2 regions of the Arthrobacter pigmenti genome follow, and region 1 is predicted to be linked to the other one. Evidence: riboswitches for the same ligand, from Rfam matches in the RefSeq annotation. Region 1 holds a riboswitch; the other holds the start of a gene.
What was found. A riboswitch is a leader RNA that binds a small molecule or an ion and turns the genes downstream of it on or off. The one in region 1 is predicted to bind thiamine pyrophosphate.

Region 1 (11,819 bases):
TCCGCCGATCACCGCACCGATTGCGGCAATCACATTTCCCACGATGGCGAAGAGGATCACCTCGCTGAGCTCGAATCCGAAGGTCCCCGCAGCGATGATCCCGCCGAAGGTGAAGACTGCCGCCAGGCCGTCGCGGAAGATCGCACTCGCGAGCAGGAAGAAGATGGTGTGCGGGCTGGTGCGGTAGATCGCCTTGATGCGGCGGAAGAGCAGCTCATAGGAGGCGAGGAACCCCAGTTTGTCCGCACGTTCCTGGCGCGGAATCTCGGGCACCGCAAACATGACCGGAAGCGCGAACGCAAGGAACCAGAGCGCGGAGAACACGGCAACCAGGCGGATGTTCAGGCCGTCGGCAGTGTTCGATCCGAACCAGTCAACCACCGGCTGCACAAACGCGATCAGCACAATAATCAGCGCAACAATCCCGCCGACGTAACCCATCGCCCAACCGAACCCGCTGATTCGCCCCACGCTGTGCGGTGTGGAGATCTGGGCGAGCATGGCGTTGTAGTTCACGCCGGCAAACTCGAAGAAGATGTTTGCGGCCGCGATGAGGGCAACGCCGAAGATAAGCAGTTCGGGCCTCGGGAAGACAAAGAAACACATCGCGGTCAGGAGCGCGACGACGAGGCTGTTGACTCCCAGCCAAAGCTTCCGGCGGCCTCCGACGTCTGAGCGTTGACCGGTCACCGGCGCAAGCAGGGCAATCAGCAGGCCGGCAACCGCAAGACCCCAGCCCAGAACTTCGGAAGCGTAGGTCTCGCCGCCGAAGGCGTCCGAGGTCAGGTACACGGTGAAGACGAAGGTGGTCATTACGGCGTTGAACGCGGCCGATCCCCAATCCCAGGATGCCCAGGCGAGCACAGGCTTGGTGAGAAGACGTGCCGTGGGCTTTCGCGATGCCGTGCTCATAGGCTGCATGCTATCTGCTGCAGGCGTACAACAGGTTGAGATTCGGCTTTATTCCCCGTACCTACCTCATCAGCGATGGGCGGAACCGGCCGCGGCACAGCGTATTCCCCGGGTAGAATAGACGCAAGCCCTTGACCGTCAGCTGACCGTCTCGTCTTGAAGAGAGATCAGGAGATCATCGTGCTCATCGTACTCGTCGCGTTGTTTGCGATGGCTACGATCGCGCCCTTGATCTTCCGCCGGCTGGGCCGCTCGGCGTTCTACATCCTGGCCGCAGTGCCGGCCGCCGGATTCGCCTGGCTCATTGCCACCTTCCCTAATTACACCGCGGCGGTCCAAACTGCCGCTAACGGCCAGCCCAACGCGCCGCCGTCCGTCGTCGTTCCCTGGATTCCGCAGCTGCAATTGGAACTGGCCTTTCGGATGGACGCCCTGTCCGCTGTACTCAGCATCCTCGTCCTCGGTGTCGGCGCGCTGGTCCTTTTCTACTGCGCGCGCTACTTCAAGCAGGATGAACCGAACATCGGTCCGTTCGGCGCGCAACTGCTTGCCTTCGCCGGCGCCATGTTTGGCCTGGTCATCGCCGACGACCTCATCCTGCTCTTCATCTTCTGGGAACTGACCACCGTGCTGTCCTACCTGCTGATCGGGTACTCAAGGCACCGTCTGGCCGCCAGGCGGGCAGCACTGCAGGCCCTGATAGTGACAACCCTCGGCGGGCTGACCATGCTGGTGGGGCTCATCCTGCTAGGCCAGTCTGCGGGAACCTACCGGCTCTCGGACATCCTTGCCCGCGCGGAGACGCTCACCGGAACGGCTGTGGATGTCGCGATCGTGCTGATACTGGTCGGTGCCGTGTCCAAGTCCGCGCTCGTGCCGTTCCACTTCTGGCTTCCCGGAGCCATGGCGGCGCCCACCCCGGTCAGCGCCTATTTGCACGCCGCGGCCATGGTCAAGGCCGGCATCTACCTGATTGCCCGTCTCGCGCCCGGATTCTCGGACAGCACGGTGTGGTTCGTCCTCGTGATGACGCTCGGACTGGCCACCATGATCCTCGGCGGTTGGCGGGCCCTGCGCCAACACGATCTCAAGCTGCTGCTCGCCTACGGGACAGTGAGCCAGTTGGGCTTCCTGACCATGGTGGTAGGGCTCGGCGGGCAGGACGGCGCGCTGGCCGGCCTTGGCCTCCTTCTTGCCCACGGATTCTTCAAGGCCACCCTGTTCCTGGTGGTCGGCATCATTGACCACCAGTCGGGCACCCGTGACATCCGCGGACTGTCGGGGCTTGCCAGGTCAGCCCCCATACTCGCCGTCGTCGCTGCCATAGCCGCAGCATCAATGGCCGGCATTCCACCGCTGCTGGGCTTCGTCGCCAAGGAATCGGTCCTCGAAGCGTTTGTCCATCGAGCTGAGGAAGGCCCGGTGGGTGTAGTGCTGCTGGTCGGCATTGTGCTCGGTTCCATCCTGACCTTCGCCTATAGCGCGCGCTTCGTGTGGGGAGGCTTCGGCGCCAAAGGCGGCGAGCCTACGCCGTTCAAGCGGGTCGAGCCGTCCTTCCTGTTCGCGCCGGCACTGCTTGCTCTCGCATCAGTGGTTTTCGGGCTCTGGCCCGCATTGCTCGACGCCGCAGTCCAGCCTTACCTCACAGCCTTCCCGCCGGGGGAGCAGACGCCGCACCTGTTGCTCTGGCACGGCCTGAGCCCGGCGTTGTTCCTCTCGCTCGGGACCATCGCCGGCGGCACCGTCCTGTTCCTGCTGCGTGAGCGGTTCGAAGCAGTACAGCTTCGGCTGGCCCGGAAGACCGACGCGGAGAAGACCTACAAGGACGTCATCGGGGTGCTTGACGATGTCGCGGTGTGGATCACGGGCCGCACCCAGCGAGGTTCGCTGGCGTTCTACCTGTTCGTCATCCTGTCCATGGCGATCGTCACGCCACTCTCGGCACTGATCTTCTTCGACGCGCCTGTGCCCGATCAGTGGCACCTGGCTGACTCGCCCGCCCAGGCCATTGCCGGCGTCGTTATTGTTCTCGGTGCCTTCGCCGCACTCCGCGCGACCAAGCGGTTCATGGCCGTCATCATGGTGGGGCTGACCGGCTACGGAATTGCCCTGATCTTCGCGCTGCAGGGCGCACCGGATCTTGCGCTGACCCAGTTGCTGGTCGAGACCATTGTGATGGTGGCGTTCGTGCTCGCCCTGCGCTCGCTGCCGGCGCGGCTCTGGCAACGCGAGCCGGGGCGGAAGTACCGGGTGCTGCGCGCGGTGCTCGGGATCTCGTTCGGCCTGGTGATGGCGGCAATTGCGATGTCGGCGATGGCCTCCCGCGTTGCCGAGCCCATCTCCCTGAGTTTTCCGCAGTTGGCGTACGACGACGGCGGCGGCGCGAACATTGTTAACGTCACCCTGGTGGACATCCGGGCCTGGGACACCTTCGGGGAGATCAGCGTCCTCGCCATTGCTGCGACCGGCGTTGCCAGCCTCATCTTCGTGCGCGGCCGTAGCGACGGGCGGGTGCGTGCGGACAACATCGAGACCGGTTCGGTGGACCGGAACCAGGAACCGATCGCCGAGTACGGCCGGGAGGCGGCGGCACTCGAGTTGGCCAAGAAGTTCGCGACGTCGGCCAGGGACGCCTGGCTGGTCGCGGGCCGGACACTGGCGCCTGAACGACGCTCCATCATCTTCGAAGTGGTCACACGGCTGCTGTTCCATTCTGTGATCATCTTCTCGATCTACCTGCTGCTGGCAGGGCACAACCTGCCCGGTGGAGGCTTCGCCGGCGGGCTGATGGCCGGGCTCGCGCTCACCATCCGGTACCTGGCCGGCGGACGGTTCGAATTAGCCGAGGCCACGCCGATCAGCGCCGGGCTGCTGCTCGGTGCGGGGCTGGCAACCGCGTCCCTGACGGCGATTGTTCCGGTCTTCCTGGGCGGCGAGGTGTTCCAGAGCGCGATCATCGAGACAACCTGGCCGGTCTTCGGCGACATCAAGTTCGTGACCTCCACCATCTTCGACATCGGTGTGTACATGGTGGTGGTGGGACTGGTGCTGGACGTTCTGCGCAGCCTTGGATCCGAGATTGACGAGCGCAGCGAAGGCAAGAACATGACCAGGCCGGTAGGCATCGACGCCCTCAAGGAAGAACAGCATTCCGAGCCGGGAGAAGAGGTGGCCCGGTGAGCGTCAACATCACCTTGCTGGTAGTCATGGCAGCACTCTTCGCCGCAGGCATCTACCTGCTTCTCGAACGCAGCCTCACCCGGGTACTGCTCGGGCTGATCCTGCTGGCGAACGGTGCCAACATGCTGCTGCTCTCAGCCGGCGGATTTGCCGGGAAAGCGCCGCTGTACGCCGCCGATATTCCGGCCGAGGAATACAATGACCCGCTACCGCAGGCCCTCATCCTCACCTCGATCGTGATCTCCTTCGCGGTCACAGCGTTCATGCTCGGCATCATCTACCGGTCCTGGGTCCTCGGCCGCCAGGACGAAGTCCAGGACGACATCGAAGACCGGCGCGTTGCATCCCAGAGCAGCTTCGATGCTGAGGACGACGCCGAGGTCCCCCTGGAAACCACAGAATTCACGCCGGTCGAAGAAGCAGAGGAAGCGCCCGGCGCGCAGAGGCACCTGACCACGAGCACCGAGGAGGAGCGATGAACATAGCGAACCTCGCGCCGCTCGCGGTGGTCCTGCCGTTCCTCGGTGCGGCGCTGGCCTTCGTGCTTATCCGCCACTCCCGCTCACAGCGGGCCGTCAGCATCACCACGCTCAGCGTCACCCTGCTGATTGAAGTATTCCTTCTCGTGAATACCAGCACTCAGGGCACCACCGCGGTGTTCGTGGGGAACTGGGCAGCGCCGTTCGGCATCACTATGGTCGTGGACCAGTTCTCGGCCCTGATGCTTGTGGTGTCCTCCGCGGTGAGCCTGGCGGTCCTCATCTACGCAACGGGTCAGGGCATGACAGATGGGGATGAAGACGGTCCCATTTCGATCTTTCACCCGACATATCTGATCCTGGTGGCAGGTGTTTCCAACGCTTTCCTCGCCGGGGACCTGTTCAATTTGTATGTCGGGTTCGAGATCCTTCTGACCGCGAGCTACGTCCTCATGACCCTTGGCGGCACCACCCCGCGCATCCGCGCGGGGGTGACGTACGTCGTCGTCAGTGTGGTCTCCTCGATGCTGTTCCTGATCAGCATCGGCATGATCTATGCGGCGACGGGCACCATCAACATGGCAGACCTTTCGCTGAAACTGGCGGACATCGACCACGGCACCCAAATGATCCTGCACCTGATGCTGCTGGTCGCGTTCGGCATCAAGGCCGCGGTGTTCCCGTTGTCCTTCTGGCTGCCGGACTCCTACCCAACGGCGCCTGCACCGGTGACCGCGGTGTTCGCCGGACTGCTGACGAAGGTGGGCGTCTATGCGATGGTCCGCACCGAGACACTGCTATTCCCCGGTGACCGGATCAACACGCTGCTGATGGTGGTTGCGCTGCTGACCATGGTTGTGGGCATTCTTGGTGCGCTCGCGCAGTCGGATATCAAACGTATGCTTTCCTTCACCCTGGTGAGCCACATCGGGTACATGGTGTTCGGCCTGGCCGTGTCCACCGTGATCGGACTCGGGGCGGCGGTGTATTACGTCGCGCACCACATCACCGTGCAGACCAGCCTCTTCCTCGTCACGGGGCTCATCGAGCGCCGCGGCGGAACCGCCAACATGGACAGGCTCGGTGGCCTCGCAAAGATTTCACCGGTGCTCGCGCTGCTGTTCTTCATTCCGGGAATGAACCTGGCCGGAATACCGCCCTTCTCGGGCTTCCTCGGCAAACTCGGCCTGCTGCAGGCCGGCGTCGAACTCGGAACGCCGATCGCGTACGTGCTTGTCGGAGCGGGTGTCCTCACTAGCCTGATTACGCTGCTGGCCATCGCACGGGTCTGGAACCGTGCCTTCTGGCGCAGGCCGGAGGACGCCACCCACCCCGATCCGATCCTCCTCGTGAAGAAGGAGGACGGCTCCGCGATCAGGACGTCAAGCCGAGTCACTGCGCACAGCACCGGCCGGTTCGCAGGCCGCAAGCCGGTCCACCTCCTGCCGCGCACCATGGTGGGTCCGACGATCGGGCTGGTTGCCTTGGGGGTTGCTCTGACGGTACTGGCCGGGCCGCTGTTCACGCTCAGCGACCAGGCAGCGCAACAGATGCTGGAACGCACGCCCTATGTCGACGCCGTCCTGGGCGAGGGCGCAATGGAAGAAGCCGAGGCGACCCCATGATCCGCCAACGAATACCGCTGCGCGTTGAACTGCCGCTGCTGATCTGGCTGGTTCTGGTCTGGGGCGCGCTGTGGCAGGACTTCAGCCTGGGCAACCTGGTCTTCGGAGCGATCATCGCGTTTGCCGTGGCGAATCTGCTCTACCTGCCTCCGGTGGAGCTGAGCGGCCGGTTCAACCTCTTCTACGCTGCCGGTTTTGCGGGACGGTTCCTGTACCAACTGGTGGTTGCCAGCTTCCAGGTGTTCTGGCTGGCAATTACCAAGGGTCCGCGCCTCAAGAACGCGGTAGTGGCGGTACGGCTACGCAGCCTCTCGGATTTGCTGGTGACGGCAACCGGACACGCGATCTCGCTCATTCCCGGCTCGCTCGTGGTGGAGGTGGACCGATCGACCTCCACCCTCTACCTGCACTGCCTGAACGTGGTCACGGCCGAAGACGCCGAGGAGATCCGCCGGAACGTCCAACGGACCGAAGAGTGGCTGATCCGCGTCATGGGATCCCGCGAGGACCTCGCGAACCTGCGCGCGGGTAGTGCGCCCGTCAGGGATGGAAGGGAGCATCCGTGAGTGTTGTGGTCGGCATCATCGCCGTCATGCTCGGCGTTGCAGCGCTGTGCGCCATCTACCGGGCGGCCGTGGGCCCGTCGATCCTCGACAGGGTGCTCGCCGTCGATGTTCTCCTCGCGATTGTGGGCGGGGCGCTGGCTGTCGACATGGTGTTCAACCGCCACACGGACAACCTGGTGCTTCTCGTGGCGATCTCGATCATCGGATTCATCGCCTCCGTGACTGTGGCACGGTTCGTGACGGACAGGAAGTAGTGGAACCGATGGATACCCTGCTCAATGTCATCACTGCCATCCTGCTGCTGGGCGGGGCGCTCATGTCCCTGGCCGCCGCCGTCGGGCTGTTGCGTTTTCCGGATCTGATGAGCCGGATGCATGCCGCAACCAAGCCGCAGGTGCTGGGCCTGCTGCTCTTTTTGCTGGCCATCGCGGTGGAACTGCGCAGTTGGGCGCTGGTTCCCGTACTGATTGTGTGCTGGATCTTCCAGCTCCTGACCGCGCCCGTTTCTGCCCACATGGTGGGGCGCGCAGGCTACCGGACCAAGCACCTGCGAAAGGATCTGCTCAGCATGGACGAGCTCGACGAGGTGGTTGAACGCGCAGCCACCCGGCGTCGGGAAGAAAACGGTCCGACGCCGGGGGGCTGATGCCTTCTAGGTGAGGTGGCGGGTGCGCTGGTAGCGGTGGATCGCCTTCTGCGTGGTGCGGTTGGTCAGCACGCGGATAGTGGTGCTGACGGCACCTGAGATCACAGCGAAGACCAGCGCCGAACGAAGACTGTTCTCAAGCCCTTCCTTGTCCTTGGGCGGCTCATTGCCGGTGACGCGCTTCCAGATGAGGTCGACCACCTGGGTACCGATCAGCCCGGAGACAATTCCCAGCCCTACACCCATCAGTTTGAAGATCGAATTCATGGTGCCCTCCTTCAGTAGGCTTAGCTTTTGTCATAAGCGTACTGGCAGGGGCCCGCGCCGAGCGAAGCAAGGAGTCGTTTGGGTAGGCGCAACGACGACGACGGCCAGCGCCGCACGCGTGATGCCCCGTCCGGGTGTAATGTGGGTATCGCTCAAAACAACGACAGGGGAGCGCCGCCACTTGTGGTGGGCGCTGAGAGTGCGGAACACCGCAGACCCTCGAACCTGATCCGGCTAGTACCGGCGAAGGGAGTCGAGTTCTCAGGGCTGCCGGCGGCTTGCCGGGATGCCTTCCCCTCCTGTACTCAGGAGGATTCCACCATGACTACTGCACAGTCATCGAAATCATCATCAACATCCCGCCGGCGCTACGAGTGGCGCGTCGTGGACATCGTCGTCGCCTCAGTGATTGCGGTCGCGGTCGGCGTCGTGTTCTTCGCGTGGTCCGCCGGTTACAGCGGAATTTCCGCCCTGACCCTTGCGTATCCGCCGCTTAATGGGTTGTATTCGGGCGGCTGGCTGATTGCCGGCGTGCTCGGCGGCCTCATCATCCGCAAGCCGGGAGCGGCGATCTACTGCGAGGTTGTCGCCGCTGCGGTCTCTGCTCTGATCGGTACCCAGTTTGGCGTTGCCGTCCTGCTGTCCGGGCTCATCCAGGGCATCGGCGCAGAGCTGATCTTCGCACTCTTCCTCTACAAGCGGTGGAACATCGGGGTGGCGCTGCTGGCCGGGCTGAGCGCGGGCCTCTTCCTCGCAGTGAGCGAGAACATCATGTACAACTCCGTCTGGACGCTGGATCACAAGCTCATGTACGGGGTCTTCGCGGCCATTTCCGGTGTGGTTCTTGCCGGCTTGCTGCCCTGGCTCGCCACGCGCGGCCTCGCGAAGACCGGCGTGCTTTCGTCCTTCGCTTCCGGCCGGACAGCCGACGTCTAAGGTGGGCGCTTCCATCTCAGCCAGCGGGTGGGGCTGGCGGCATCCGGGACGTGCCCGCTGGGCTGTGCGGGACATTGATCTGCGCATCGAGCCCGGCGAGCGCGTCCTGCTGCTCGGTGCTTCCGGCGCCGGGAAATCCACGCTTCTGCATGGTCTGGCCGGTGTGCTGGGAGATCAGGATGAAGGGGAGCAATCGGGCGAGCTGACGATTGATGGCAACAACCCGGCTGATGCGCGCGGTCGGTCAGGCCTCGTGCTGCAGGATCCCGACACCCAGTTGGTCCTCGCACGGGTGGGGGACGAGGTGGCCTTTGGCGCCGAAAACCTGGCCGTACCGCGGGACGAGATCTGGCCGCGCGTCACCCGCGCACTGGACGACGTCGGCCTCGACGTCCCCCTCCACCACCCCACGACGGCGCTCTCCGGGGGACAGAAGCAGCGGCTCGCCCTGGCCGCAGTGCTGGCCATGCAGCCGGGACTGCTGCTGCTCGATGAGCCGACCGCCAACCTGGACCCAGCCGGCGTGCTGGAGGTGAGGGACGCCGTCGTACGCGTCCTTGACCGTACCGGTGCCACGCTCGTGGTGGTGGAACACCGCGTGGAGGTGTGGGCCGACGTCGTTGACCGTATCGTGGTGCTCGACTCGAACGGCGGCATCCTCGCGGACGGAAGTCCCGACGTCGTCCTTCAGCAGCAGGGCACCCGCGACCGCCTCATCGAAGCCGGTGTCTGGGTGCCGGGCCACCATCCCGCCGTGCCGTTGGTGGAAACGAACACCGGTGTGGATCTGCTCGAGGCCCGCAACCTTTCGGTGGCGCGGGCAAAGCGCGGACCGACAGTGCTCGACGGCGTGGACCTCACCCTTCAGGCCGGTGCTGCGCTTAGCGTGCTCGGCCCGAACGGAGCGGGCAAGTCAACGCTCGCGCTCACGCTGGCCGGGCTGCTCCGGCCGCGCGGCGGAACCCTCTCGGCGCTTGATCCGCTTTCACGCGGCGCCGGGCAGAGGCCGCACGCGTGGAAGTCGGCCGAACTCGTCAGCCGGATCGGCACGGTCTTCCAGGAGCCCGAACACCAGTTCCTCACCCACACGGTGCTTGAGGAACTGGAGTTCGGGCCGCGCCGGGTCGCGCGCTCCGATGAGGCAGAGGTACGACGCCGGGTGGACCCGATCGCTGAACGGTTGCGTCTGACCGGGCTGCTCAAGGCCAACCCCTTTACGCTTTCGGGCGGTGAGAAGCGGCGTCTCTCTGTTGCCTCGATGCTCGCCAGCAGCCCCGACATCCTCATCCTCGATGAACCCACCTTCGGCCAGGACGCGAACACGTGGGCGGAACTGGTGGCACTGCTCGCCGAAGAGATAGCGCGCGGAACCAGCGTTGTGTCGGTCACCCACGACCGCGACTTCACAGCCGCGTTGGGGTCCCGCACGTTTGTGGTCGGCGGATCTGCGGCGAAGGTGTCAGCATGAGCACGGACGTCCTCACCCCGGAACTGACCGGGCGGCTGCTTCCGAAAGCCAACCCGCTCTCCAAGTTGTTCGCGGCAACGCTGATCACGGTGGTCGTGATGCTCAGCGTGGACTGGGTGAGCGCCGGCGTCGTACTCCTCAGTGAACTCCTGCTGCTGCCGCTGCTGGGGATCAGCGCGCGGAGGCTGTTCTTCCGCGCCTGGCCGTTTGTGGTTGCAGCGGTTGTCGGGGCGTACGGAACTGCGCTGCTGGCCGAGAAGACCGGCCGCGTGCTGTTCGAAGCCGGTCCAGTCCTGTTCACAGAGGACTCCGTCAACGCCGGGCTGGCGATCGGACTCCGGGCACTGGCCATTGCACTGCCGGGCCTGTTCCTGCTCACCACCACCGATCCCACCGATCTTGCGGACGCCCTGGCACAGCGGCTCAAGGCCCCGCACCGTTTTGTCCTCGGGGCGCTCGCCGGGATGCGGCTCGTCGGGCTTCTGTTCGAGGAATGGCGCACTCTCGGCCTCGCCCGTCATGCCCGCGGTGTGGGCCACGAGGGGAACCCGGCGGCACGGTTCGGGAACTTCCTCGGGCAAGCCTTCGGCCTCATGGTTCAGGCCATCCGAAGAGCCACCCGGTTGGCTGTGGCGATGGAAGCCCGTGGTTTCGGCGCCGGCCCGCGCACGTGGGCGAGGGAGAGTACCTTCAGCAGGATCGACGTCGGAGTTGCACTGTGCGGTCTGCTGATTGCGGCCGTAGCGGTGATCGCTGCGGTGCTGGCAGGCACCTGGAACTTCATCCTCGGCTAGCTCGAGGAGGGCCCGCCCTGTTCGGATGGCCCGTACAGGTGCATCATGAGATGAGGCCGCAGGCTTTTCCCAACCTCGCCGCGCATGAATAGGTTGCGGATGGTCCAGCAGAGTCCAGGGGCGGGAACCGACGATGGGCAATGGTCAGGCAGATTGGCTGAGCAGCATCAACGACAATCACCTGCGCGCCTTGAGGGGGTTCGTCCGGAGGCTCACGGGAGACGCTTTCCTTGTCGACGAGGTGGTGCAGCTGACCCTGCTGCGGGCCTGGGAGCATCCGGTCATGCGGGGTCGCACCGAAATGGAGATCCGCGCATGGTTGTTCGCGGTAGCGCGGAACGCGCTGGTGGATTCCTTTCGTTGTGCCTTCCGCCGGCATGAGTTCGACGTTGACGTGCTGCCGGAAACGGCCTCGAACGACGACGTTGAGCAGTTGCTCACCTCATGGCTCGTCTCGGACGCGCTCAGCGAACTGACGCCCGAGCATCGCGATGTGGTGCTGCACTTCTACTTCCGCGGCGAAACGACGGCCGAGATTTCACGTGCCCTCGCCATTCCTGAGGGCACCGTGAAATCGCGTTTGCACTACGCTCTGCGGTCCATGAAAGCTGCGCTGCTCGCCCGGGACGTGGTGTCGGGAAGCTAGGGCGACTACTGAATCATGGTGCCGTCCGGTGCCACCACGTACCAGACCTCGTTGACGCCCTGGCCGTTGGTGTCTCCGGGGGCCTCGTCGTTGGCGAAGTAGTAGATCGGCATACCGTTGATGGTCACCTGCAGTTCGCCGTCGGGCGTTTCGATGGTGCCGAGTTCGCCGGTGACTCCTTCCGCCTCAGGCGTCTCGCTGTCGGTCAGAACCGGCGGCCACGCCTCCAGGCACCCTCCCTCACAAGCGCTGACGCCGGAGTTCGCCTCATCGTTGGTGAAGTAGTAGACCACCATTCCT
Region 2 (11,819 bases), 1.4 Mb from region 1:
GGGGCGCGCCTCATAGATGGCCGCGACGACGCCGAGGGGTACGTGTACCTGACGCAGGCGCACGCCGTTGGGCAGGGTCTGCCCACGGGCAACAGTTCCTACGGGATCCGGCAGGCCGGCAAGGTTCTCCAGGGCAGCGGCGAGGCCCGCGATCCGTTCCTCGGTGAGGCTTAGCCGGTCAAGCAGGGCCTTGGATGTGCCATTCGCTTCTCCGGCCTCGAGGTCCACCTCGTTTGCGCGGAGGATGACGTCCCGGCGGGCTACCAAAGCTTCGCCGATTGCCTGCAATGCCTTGTCCTTGTGGGCACGGTTTGCCCGCGCTATCAGCCGTGAGGCAGTCCTGGCGCGATCCGCAACGGCGTGCACAGCCTGCTCAACGTTTCCAGCTGGTTCCGGCTGCTTCGTTGAAGCGGTGTCGGTGGTGGTCGGATGGGCAGTCTGCTGTGTTGTCACGTCAGTCATCAGGCAATTCTATCGAGCGGCGCCCCGGAACCCCAGCGGGCTCAGGACGGCGCAACAGTATTCAGGACCACGAGGTCGTTCACATGGACTACCGACCGCTCGTATTCCCTGCCCAGTTCGCGGGCCAGTTCACGCGTGGATCTGCCAAGCATCCGGGGCAGTTCGAAGGAACTGTAATTGACGAGTCCGCGCGCGATCGGAGCGCCGCTACGGTCCACCATCTCCACCGGATCTCCCGCCTCGAACTCGCCTCTGACCGAGATGATGCCTGCTGGCAGTAGTGATCGCCGCCGCTCCCCCACAGCCTTCGCGGCGCCGTCGTCGAGCGTAAGCGTCCCCTGGATGCGCGCCAGGTGGGCAAGCCACAGGAGCCGGATCGGCTGGCGGCGGCCGGCTGTGCTGAACCAGGTGCCGACGTCTTCCCCTGCCAGCGCCGGCCCAGCGTTCGCAGCCGAGGTTACCAGGGCCGGGATACCGGAGGCGGCCGCGATGGTTGCTGCCTCGACCTTGGTGACCATGCCGCCGGTACCGACCCCGGCTTTACCCGTCCGGCCGATGCTCACCCCTTCCAGGTCCTCTGGACCGCGGACCTCCGGGATCCGCTTGGCGCCTTCCTTGGGCGGTCCGTCATACAGGGAGTCGACGTCGGACAGCAGAACCAGCGCATCAGCCTTCACCAGGTGGGCAACGAGCGCCGCTAACCGGTCATTGTCGCCGAACCGGATCTCCGAACTGGCGACGGTGTCGTTCTCGTTGACAATGGGGACGACGTCGAAATTCAGCAGCCGCTCCATGGCGCGGTGGGCGTTCGCGTAGTGGCTTCGCCGCATCAGGTCATCCAGGGTCAGGAGCACCTGACTCACGGTCACGCCGTGGGCACCGAACGCATGGGTGTAGCGGGCCATGAGGAGGCCCTGGCCAACACTGGCCGCGGCCTGCTGGGACGAGAGCTGGTTGGGCCGCCTGGCCAGGCCGAGGGGCGCCAGACCTGCCGCAATCGCACCGGAAGATACGAGGATGACTTCGGTGCCTTCATTGTGGCGCGCGGCAAGCACATCAGAGAGTGCAAACAGCGCTTCGTCGGAGAGTCCTCCGGAGAGTGAAGTGAGTGAGGATGAACCTACTTTGACAACAATTCTCTTGGCTTTGGCCAGTCCGGATCGGGTCTTGAGAGAGCGCTTTGCGGTCATCTATTCCTTCTGTCGGGGTCTTGCTTTCAGGTTTCGGCCGATTCGCGCGCCTGTCAGTCTTCGTCGGCAGGAGCGTCCTTGTCAGCCGATGCTGCGGCTGCTCGGGAGTTCTTGTAGTTCACCGATTCGGTCCAGATCCCGGCTTTCCGCTCGGCTTCGAGTTCGTCGCGGGCTGCTGCGCGCGCGTCCTTGCGGCTCTGGTAGTCATCGCGTTTCGCTTCACGTGTTGGACGCACGAACTCCGCGAGACGGAGGTCAGTTCCGCGAGGTGAAGCGAGGAGTTCAGCCCCGCCCATCATGGTTGGCTCCCAGTCGAAGACGACGCCGTCACCCTCGCCGATCACCACCGTGTCCCCCGGCTTGGCTCCGCTCTTGAAGAGCTGTTCCTCGACACCCAATTTAGCGAGCCGGTCGGCAAGATAGCCAACGGCTTCGTCATTTGTGAAGTCGGTCTGCTTCACCCAACGTTCAGGCTTTTCGCCCAATACACGGAAAAGGGGTTCCAGGTTCTTTTCCTCACGCCGGATGGTGAAGCCCTTTTCGTTGACTGCGCGGGGACGCAGGACGGGAGGGACGACGACGGGCGGCAAGGCTTCGAGCTTTTCCCGGGCGTCGCGCACGATCTCGGCCATGGCGAAGCCGAGTTGGCGCAGTCCCTCATGGCTGGACGCTGACACCTCGAACACGCGGTAACCCCGGGATTCCAGTTCCGGACGCACAAACTGTGCCATGTCGCGCCCGTCCGGGACGTCTACCTTGTTCAGGGCAACGAGGCGCGGACGTTCGTTCAACGGGATGACTTCGCCACCGGGTCCGGCGTAGCTCATGTCCACCGCGTAACGCTCCAGTTCGCGTTCGATGATCTCCAGGTCGCTGAGCGGATCCCGCTCCGATTCGAGCGTGGCGCAGTCGAGGACGTGCACCAGGGCGGCGCAGCGTTCCACGTGCCGGAGAAAGTCGTGGCCGAGCCCCCGGCCTTCACTCGCGCCCTCGATCAGCCCGGGAACGTCCGCGATGGTGAACCGCACCTCGCCGGCTTCAACGACACCCAGATTCGGCCGAAGCGTGGTGAAGGGGTAATCGGCGATCTTCGGACGGGCAGCCGACATGGCGGCGATCAGGCTCGATTTTCCGGCTGACGGGAATCCAACGAGGGCGATGTCTGCGATGGATTTGAGCTCCAGGACAACGTCCCGTGCATCACCGGGAATGCCAAGCAGCGCGAATCCCGGAGCCTTTCGCTTCTGGGAGGAAAGCGAAGAGTTCCCGAGACCCCCTTGGCCGCCGGCAGCTGCAACGTATTCGGTCCCCGCCCCGACCAGGTCGGCGAGAACTTTGCCGTCGCGCGTCTTGACCACGGTGCCGTCCGGCACGGGAAGGATCAGCGTTTCGCCCTTCCGGCCTTCGCGCCAGTCACCCATTCCGTTGCCGCCGTTGGTGGCATGGCGGTGCGGTGCGTGGTGATAGTCGAGGAGGGTGGTGGTCTGCGGATTCACGCGGAGGATCACCCCACCGCCGTCGCCGCCGTTACCGCCGTCGGGACCGCCCAGTGGCTTGAATTTCTCCCGCTTGACCGAGACGCAGCCATGTCCGCCGGTACCGCCGGAGACATGCAGAACCACCCGGTCAACGAAGCTTGCCACGGTGTACTCCTCTTGGAAATGTCACATCGATGCCGATTCTATCCGGCTTAAAAGAAGGTGGGGCGAGCCTTGCTGGCTCACCCCACCGATAAATCTGAGCTGGTGCTCACGCGCGGTGTGCGGTTGCGGGTACTACTCCGCTGCCGCACCCACGATATTGACGACGCGGCGCCCGCGGCGGGTACCGAACTCAACGGCTCCGGCCTCGAGGGCGAACAGCGTGTCATCTCCGCCACGTCCAACGTTGGCGCCGGGGTGGAAGTGGGTTCCGCGCTGGCGGACGATGATTTCGCCTGCCTTGACGACCTGACCGCCGAAGCGCTTCACGCCGAGGTACTGGGCGTTGGAGTCGCGACCGTTGCGAGTGGAACTCGCACCCTTCTTGTGTGCCATCTGTTATGCCTGCCTTCTACTGAAACTGAAAACCAGTGGATGAGTAACCGGTAACGGCTACTTGATCCCCGTGATCTTGACCTTGGTTAGTTCTGAACGGTAGCCCTGGCGCTTCTTGTAGCCGGTCTTGTTCTTGAACTTCTGGATGACAATCTTGGGACCGCGGAGGTTCTCCACGATCTCGGCAGTAACAGTGACCTTCGCAAGGTCTTTTGCTGCTGACGTTACCTTTTCGCCGTCGACCAGAAGGAGAGCAGGCAGCTGGAAGCTGGTGCCGGCCTCACCGGGGACGCGGTCAAGGGTAACGAGGTCTCCCACGGAAACCTTTTCTTGGCGGCCGCCTGCGCGGACAATCGCGTACACCACTTGGGAACTCACTTCTCTCGACGATCAAAACTGTTTGCATACTGTCTCCGGGACCGTACGCTGAAAATGAGCGTAGCCGGAGGTGCTTGTGCACTTGCGGTGTCCCGGCGCCCGGAATTAGTCATACGAGGGCGCCTGCACCGAAGATCAAGATTACGGCAATTTCGCGGATTCCCGCAAATCAAGGCGAGTCGGCGCGTCGAAGAACTCGTGTTCGTACCAGGCGGACGCTTCGAAAGCGGCCAGCATGGCGCGCCGATCGTGCCCGGAAGCACCGGCAAAGGCCGCGTCCGCGTAGGCGATTGCCTGCGATGTCGCCTCGGCAAACGCCGGGTCGGCGTAGGTTTCCATCCAGGTTGCGTAGGCGTGCTCCCGCCCGGCTCCCGCCGCCGTCCATTGCGCGTGGAGCGTGTTGCCCACGTGCGCATACAGCCAGTAGCAGGGAAGTACAGCAGCAACCACAACCGGGTAGCTCCCGTTGGCGGATGCCGCGAGGAGGTGATCTACATAGGCCTTGGTGACCGGGCCCTGTTCGGGCATGGTCTCGCGACCGGACAGCCAGGTCCGGTGCAACTCGGATTCCACTTCAAGGCAGTTCTTCGCCCCGCTTGCCCAGAACAATTGTTCAGCCTCAGTGGGAGCGAGGGAACTTGCGCGGGCCAATACCCGCGAATAGTCCCGCAAATACAGCGCGTCCTGCGCGAGGTAGTAGGCGAACTGGTCCGCTGGCAGCGTTCCATCTCCCAGCGATGTCACGAACCCCAGGGTGCCGATGGCCGCACGGTGTTGCGCGGTGAGTTCCCAGGCCTGCTCGCTGAAGGGCCGGGAATTCGCTGTGTCGGAGATGCCCATTGCGTGGAAGTGGTGAATCGGCCCGTTGCCCTGGCCGACTTCGAGTTCGTCCGCATGTTCCAGGGCACCACGTAGCCAGTCCTTCACCAGCACCAGCGACCTGTGCCAGTTGTGGGTACGAACCTGCACGGTCGCCAACGCGGCGGACAGGGAGCAGCCGGTGCCATGGGTATTTCGCGTTGCCACCCGTGGACCGCCGACCTCAGTCACCACCAGGGTGCCGTCCGAGGGCTCAACCAGTGCGTCAGGACAGCCCGTACCTCCAAGGTGCCCACCCTTCACCAGCACAACCGTGCCCGTGGCGGCAGCGAGCCGTTTTCCCTGCTCGAGCGCGTCTTCCCACGTTGTCGCGACCGGTTCGTTCAGCAGAACCGCGAGTTCAGGAACATTCGGCGTTACCAGCGCAGCAAGCGGTACCAACGCCCGCAGGGCGTCTTCCGCGTCAGTGGCCAACAGTCGGTCACCGCTGGTAGCGACCATCACCGGGTCAAGAACGACGACGGCGCCGCCCGCTTGCGGCAGCCACTCCCGGACCGTCTGAATGGTTTGTGTGTCCCCCAGCATGCCGATCTTGACGGCATCGATCACGACGTCGTCACTCACCGCAGTGAGCTGCTCACGAAGGAACGAGGACGGCGGGGTGTGCACGCTGCGCACGCCCCGGGTGTTCTGTGCCACGAGGGAAGTGACGGCAGCCATGCCGTACCCGCCGTGGGCGCCGATGCTTTTGAGGTCCGCCTGGATCCCTGCACCGCCGGTGGGATCGGTGCCTGCGATGCTGAGCACGCGGGGAACGGTCCGTACCCCGGGTACGGTGGACTGGAAATCTACTGTGTGCTGCATGAGCGTGCGAATACTCATTCGCGACATCCCTCCGCTAGGCCAAGGACCACCGGACGGCGGCCATCTCTAGATCAGGTTCAACGCGTTTCATCTCAGCCGGCAGGTGCCGGCACCGCGTGTCACTGCGTCTACCCTATCCCAGCGCCGGAGGCGTGCGAACCTGCCTGCCGTGAGGCTGCGGCAACGGGCTGACCGTCCTACACAGCGCAGGGCGCGCCTTCCCTCGCGGAACGGCGCGCCCTGTAGCCGCTGTGGGACTTAGAGGTCGGAGGCCGGCACACCGACCCCGAGGATCATCGGCTCCTCAGCAGGGGTTTCTTTGGGCGCATCCCTGTGCACCTTGGCTACGTACTGCGCGCCCGCTGCAGCGTTGGACTCTGCGGCCCTGCGTTCGATCGTGGCGTCCGAGGCAGAGCCCTGAGCGCTGCTGGCGGACCGGTGGCGCCTTGCGCGGCGTCCGCGGGAACCAGGTTGTGCTTCCTGTGCCGGAGCGACGGACTGTTCCTGGCCACGCGGAGCCTCGACTGATGCCTCCGGCCGAGCCACAGGTTCGGCCGACGGGTACCGGTTGAAGGCTTCCGTAAGGCTTTCCAGCGTCAGTCGCGGCTCTTCCCTGGTGGAGACAGGCGCCGATTCCGCCCGTGGCAGGATTACCTTCTCACCGTTGATCGTGAGCACGGCGCCCGATGCCGCCACCTGTTCGGTGTGTCCCTCGTGCTCGTGCTCATGTTCGTGCGCGGCATGAGTGGCAGCAGCAATGTTCGCCAATGCGGCACGTGCTGCTTCGGCACGTGCCTGGCGTTCGGCGTCGTCGGCCTTTGGCTCGGCAGCCTGCGGCTGCTCCTCCTGCGGCTGGTTCTTGACGCGGTTCCGCTTGCGTTCGCTGCGGGACATCTTTTCCTGGCGCAGATGCTGCTGGTGATTCTCGGAAGACACAGCGTGACGGCGGTGTTCCACCGGCTCGTCGTGCGTGACGACGCCGCGGCCGGCACAGTGCTCACAGTTCTCACCGAAGACCTCGAGGAGGCCTGTGCCCATCCGCTTGCGCGTCATCTGCACGAGCCCGAGCGAGGTAACCTCGGCTACCTGATGCTTGGTGCGGTCCCTGCCGAGGCATTCGACCAGTCGCCGCAGCACCAGATCGCGGTTCGCTTCGAGAACCATATCGATGAAGTCGATGACGATGATGCCGCCGATGTCCCGGAGACGAAGCTGCCGGACAACTTCTTCGGCCGCCTCAAGGTTGTTCTTGGTGACTGTCTCTTCCAGATTGCCGCCGCTCCCGGTGAACTTGCCGGTGTTCACATCCACAACGGTCATTGCTTCTGTCCGGTCGATGACCAGTGATCCGCCCGAGGGCAGGAACACCTTGCGCTCCAGTGCCTTATGGATCTGCTCATCGATCCGGCGTGCGGCGAAGATGTCTTCGTTCTGGGTCCACTTCTCAAGCCGGCCAACCAGATCCGGGGCAACGTACATGACGTATGCCTCTATGGTGTCCCACGCTTCCTCACCGGAAACGATGAGTTTCGAGAAGTCCTCGTTGAAGACGTCGCGGACAACCTTGATTGTCAGGTCCGGCTCCCCATAGAGCAGTTCCGGGGCAAGCGTCTTGGTTGACGATGCCTTACCCTCGATCGTCTCCCACTGGGACCTGAGCCGGTTGATGTCGTGGGTGAGTTCCTCTTCGCTGGCACCTTCGGCGGCGGTCCGCACAATGACTCCGGCGTTCTCCGGGAGCCGGTCCTTCAGGATCCGTTTGAGGCGATTGCGCTCGACATCCGGGAGTTTCCGCGAGATACCCGTCATCGAGCCTCCCGGTACATAGACCAGGTACCTGCCCGGCAACGAGATCTGGCTGGTCAGACGGGCACCCTTATGACCGACGGGATCCTTGGTGACCTGAACGAGCACCGAATCCCCCGACTTAAGCGCAAGCTCGATCCGCCGTGGCTGTCCGTCAAGGCCTGCAGCATCCCAGTTGACCTCGCCTGCGTACAGCACGGCGTTGCGCCCGCGTCCGATGTCGATGAACGCCGCTTCCATGCTGGGTAGCACGTTCTGGACCTTGCCGAGGTACACGTTGCCGATAAGTGAGTCCTGCTGCGTCTTGGAAACGAAGTGTTCGGCGAGCACGCCGTCCTCCATGACGGCGATCTGGATCCTGTCGTCGCGCTGGCGCACCACCATCTGCCGGTCGACCGACTCCCGGCGGGCGAGGAACTCCGCCTCGGTGATGACATGGCGGCGCCGGCCCGAATCCCGTGATTCACGGCGGCGCTGCTTCTTGGCTTCCAGACGGGTTGAGCCCTTGACGCTGGTAACGCGGTCCGACGGCGCATCAGAGCTCTGCCGCGGCGCCCGGACGCGGGTCACGGTGTTGGGCGGATCGTCATCCTGGCCGCCGGTGAGCTCAAGATCTTCCTCACCGCGCCGCCTGCGACGACGACGGCGGGATGTCACCGCCTCGGAAGCGTCAGCGGATTCATCCGGACCCTGTGATTTCGACTCGGATTCTCCCGCGACACCATCCCCGGCACGGTTCCGGCTCCGGCTCCGACGGTTGCGTCGCCGGCCACGCCCGCTCTCGTCGTCGCCCTCGTCATCAGTGGCGGTCTCGGTGGGGGGCGCGTCCTTGGCGGTGTTTCGAGGCACGACCGTAGTGAGGTCCGGCGCATGGAAAAGCAGCGACATCGGTGAGTCCGGTACCGCGAACGGGTCCAGTCCGGCATCCGGTGCGGGTTCACCGGACTCGGCGGTCGTTTCCTCCGCAGGGGCACCCCCTGCAGTCGGAACGACGGCGGTCGGATCGGCCGGCGTTGGAGTTTCGGCTGCCGTGGCCGGGTCTTCGGATGGCTTCTTGCTCCTTGAGCGCGTTGCACGTGCGCGGCGGGGCGCCTTGGCGGGCGCCTCTTCCTCAGCCGGTGGCTGCTCGGGCGCCTGCTCAGGGGTGGGTGTCTGTCCAGCCGCCGTCTCTGAACCGGACGATCCGGCGTCGGTTGCAGCCTCGCCGGACTCTGCGTCCGCGGATTGAGTGCCCTTGCCCTGGGCCGGCTCTGCGTCCCCAGCTGTGGGCGCCGCTACCTTGGTTCCTGCACGGCGCCTGCGAACAGGTGCCTTCGGTTCGCTGTACGACGTTTCCGGAGTCCCCGCCGTTTCCGGCGCCTGGACTGCCGATTCCCCGGCGTCCTCCCTCGGGGCGGAAGCCGTTCCGGTCTTGGCCGTTCGGCGCGCACGTGCCGGCTTCCGTGTCACGGGTTCCGTCCCCGTCCCGGCGCTCTCCTGCCCGGCAGCAGCATCGACATCGGCGTGGTCGGAGGCAGAAACACCGGTGGCAGGAAGATCAGTGGCAGGAACACCAGCGGCTGGAACGTCGGCGGCATCCGCGCCGATGGACGGCTGCTCTGAAGGCGCGGCCGGGAGTGAAATTTCAGTCTGGGCGTCGGCTTTCTTGCTGCGGGTGGTACGCCGCCGCGGGGAGGAAGCTGCGGCTTTGCCCTGCTCCGACAAGGTACCCGGGGCGGCTTCCGACTGAGGCTCCGCTTCGGCTTCCGGCTTGGTCTCCGATGCCGACGTATTCGCTGCCGCGGAGCCCTCCGCTTTCTTGCGTCGGGTTCGTGCCGGCTTGCGCTCGACGATTGCCTGCTCGTTGCCTACCTCGGTTGCCTCTGAGGTATCTGATGCGTTTGTATCCATATTCGGCTGTGCTCCACCCTCGCGGGGCACCGTCCACATTCCGGCGCCCGCAAGGCGCTTGGTCGGCTGTACGCGGCCCGTGTGCTCGCGTCAACCGGAAGTCCTTATGGTGTCATTCGAGGTCGCGCCAACCATGGGGCGCGGCATCACTCGAAGACCAGTGGCGCTTTTCCTGCCCGATCGCTGAAATCAGTACGGGGTCTGCCCGGCGGATTCTGCGGCGTTCACCAATACAAGTGCCAAAATCCGCAGGAGCGTCGCCGGCAGAACCGGAAGCTGTGTCACTGGACCGATACGGGAATGTGGTTCCCGAACCAGCCACGTTCATTGTCTCACACGCCCGTCAATCTCCCCGCCCGCCGCGGTCTAAGCTGGGCTGATGAGCGGAGAGTCTTTCCTGGGTCTGGAAGTAAAGGGGTACACCTTCAAGTGTCTGGTATGCCAGAACCCCGAATTCACGCAGCGGGACATCCTGCTGAACACGGCCGGCCTGACCGCCTTTGACATGGATTGGGCGAACAAGTCCTCGGACGGCGCAATCTGCACCGACTGCGGCTATATCCATGAGTTCGCCTACGGGAGCAACTACCGCTGGGTCCGCTGGAAGCGGTAGCCCGCTTCAGCGTCAGAGTTTGGGCAGTTGACCCGTCGCGGTAGGTACCTGGCCCGGAAGCGGCCGCGCCACCGGGACCTTGGTTCCCAGCACCTGTTCCACGATGTCCTGGGCCACCTTGCGTGCCGTAAGCCCAACCCGCTCCATGACCTCGCTTCGCGACCCGTGGTCGAGGAACTCCACCGGCAGCCCCACTTCATTGAGTGCGGTATCAACGCCGGCAGAGCGCATCTCCTGCCGGATCCGGGAGCCCACACCGCCGGCACGCACGCCGTCCTCGATGACGACGACGATCCGGTGTTCGGCCGCCATCCGGATGACCGAGCGCGCAACCGGGAGAACCCAGCGGGGATCGATGACCGTTGAACTGATGCCCTGGGCGCCGAGCCGGTTGGACACGTCCAGGGCCATCTCGCTCATGGCGCCAACGCTGACGATCAGGACATCGTTCTGACGTGACCCTGCCGGGCGCCTGCAGAGGACATCCACGCCGTCCACTAGCCGTTCGACAGCTTCCACTTCAGGACCGACGTTCCCCTTCGAGTAGCGCACCACGGAAGGAGCGGCGTCGATCGCGACGGCCTCACGCAGCTCCTCGCGCAGACGGGTTGCATCCCGCGGCGCAGCCAGATGCAGCCCCGGCACGATCTGCAGCATCGACAGATCCCACATGCCGTGGTGACTCGCGCCGTCGGGCCCTGTCACCCCGGACCGGTCCAAAACAATGGTCACACCCGCCCGATGGAGCGCGATGTCCATCAGCAGCTGGTCGAAGGCGCGGTTCAGGAAGGTGGCGTACAACGCCACAACGGGATGCAGTCCACCGAATGCCATCCCTGCGGCGCTGGTGAGCGCGTGCTGCTCGGCGATGCCGACGTCGAACACACGGTCGGGGTGCTTGGCAGCGAACCGGTGCAGGCCAACCGGAATGAGCATGGCTCCGGTGATGCCCACGATGTCTTCGCGCTCATCGGCTATGTCCGCGATCTCCTCGGCGAACACGGACGTCCAGGACTGCACTCCCCCGGCCTCGACCGGCTCACCCGTCTCCGGGTCGATGATGCCCACCGCGTGGAACTGGTCGGCCTCATGGGCACGCGCGGGCGCGTAGCCATGACCCTTCTCCGTCATCGCGTGGACGATCACCGGCCCGCCGTAGTTCTTCGCCTGCGTCAGGGCATGCTCGACGGCGGTGAGGTCGTGGCCGTTGATGGGTCCGATGTACTTCATGCCAAGGTCCTCGAAGAGACCCTGGGGAGCCCACCAGTCCTTGATGCCCTTCTTCGTCGCATGCAGGCTCTTGTAGGTGAACTGCCCCACCGGCCCGCCGTTCTGCAGCTTCCCCTTCAGCCAGTCGAGTGTCCGCTCATAGACCCGGTGGGTTCGTACGGTGTCCAGTGTGGGCCGCAGCGACGCCAGATAGTCGGCAACACCGCCGATGGTCGGCGCGTAGGAACGGCCGTTGTCATTCACGACAATCACCACGCGGCGCCGCTTGTCAGCGGCGATGTTATTGATGGCCTCCCAGGCCATTCCGCCCGTCAGCGCGCCGTCTCCGATAACCACGACGGCGGTGCGGTCCGGCTCGCCCTTCAGGACTCTCGCGCGGGAAATACCGTCTGCCCAGGAAAGCGAGGACGAGGCATGCGAGCTTTCAACGACGTCGTGCACTGATTCCGCCCGGGAGGGGTAGCCGGAAAGTCCGCCCTCCTGGCGCAGCGAAGCGAAGTCCTGGCGGCCGGTTACGAGCTTGTGGACGTA

Region 2: linked by a shared signal. The riboswitch ahead of thiD (bifunctional hydroxymethylpyrimidine kinase/phosphomethylpyrimidine kinase) and the one ahead of BJ994_RS12965 (ECF transporter S component) in region 1 are both predicted to bind thiamine pyrophosphate.

Annotation. Positions count from the first base shown of each region.
Region 1 covers NZ_JAATJL010000001.1:2,774,877-2,786,695, reverse strand. The annotation lists gene BJ994_RS13005 (MFS transporter) at 1-921, opposite strand, end outside; gene BJ994_RS13000 (Na+/H+ antiporter subunit A) at 1,093-4,092, shown strand; gene BJ994_RS12995 (Na(+)/H(+) antiporter subunit C) at 4,089-4,571, shown strand; gene BJ994_RS12990 (Na+/H+ antiporter subunit D) at 4,568-6,196, shown strand; gene BJ994_RS12985 (Na+/H+ antiporter subunit E) at 6,193-6,762, shown strand; gene BJ994_RS12980 (MrpF/PhaF family protein) at 6,789-7,016, shown strand; gene mnhG (monovalent cation/H(+) antiporter subunit G) at 7,025-7,408, shown strand; gene BJ994_RS12970 (DUF4235 domain-containing protein) at 7,415-7,675, opposite strand; TPP riboswitch at 7,831-7,944, shown strand; gene BJ994_RS12965 (ECF transporter S component) at 7,997-8,611, shown strand; gene BJ994_RS12960 (ATP-binding cassette domain-containing protein) at 8,613-10,079, shown strand; gene BJ994_RS12955 (energy-coupling factor transporter transmembrane component T family protein) at 10,076-10,873, shown strand; gene BJ994_RS12950 (sigma-70 family RNA polymerase sigma factor) at 11,007-11,519, shown strand; gene BJ994_RS12945 (COG4315 family predicted lipoprotein) at 11,525-11,819, opposite strand, start outside.
Region 2 covers NZ_JAATJL010000001.1:1,338,517-1,350,335, reverse strand. The annotation lists gene BJ994_RS06175 (glutamate-5-semialdehyde dehydrogenase) at 1-462, opposite strand, end outside; gene proB (glutamate 5-kinase) at 504-1,652, opposite strand; gene obgE (GTPase ObgE) at 1,706-3,295, opposite strand; gene rpmA (50S ribosomal protein L27) at 3,428-3,688, opposite strand; gene rplU (50S ribosomal protein L21) at 3,746-4,054, opposite strand; gene thiD (bifunctional hydroxymethylpyrimidine kinase/phosphomethylpyrimidine kinase) at 4,208-5,767, opposite strand; TPP riboswitch at 5,759-5,876, opposite strand; gene BJ994_RS06145 (ribonuclease E/G) at 6,008-9,445, opposite strand; gene BJ994_RS06140 (hypothetical protein) at 9,825-10,058, shown strand; gene dxs (1-deoxy-D-xylulose-5-phosphate synthase) at 10,071-11,819, opposite strand, start outside.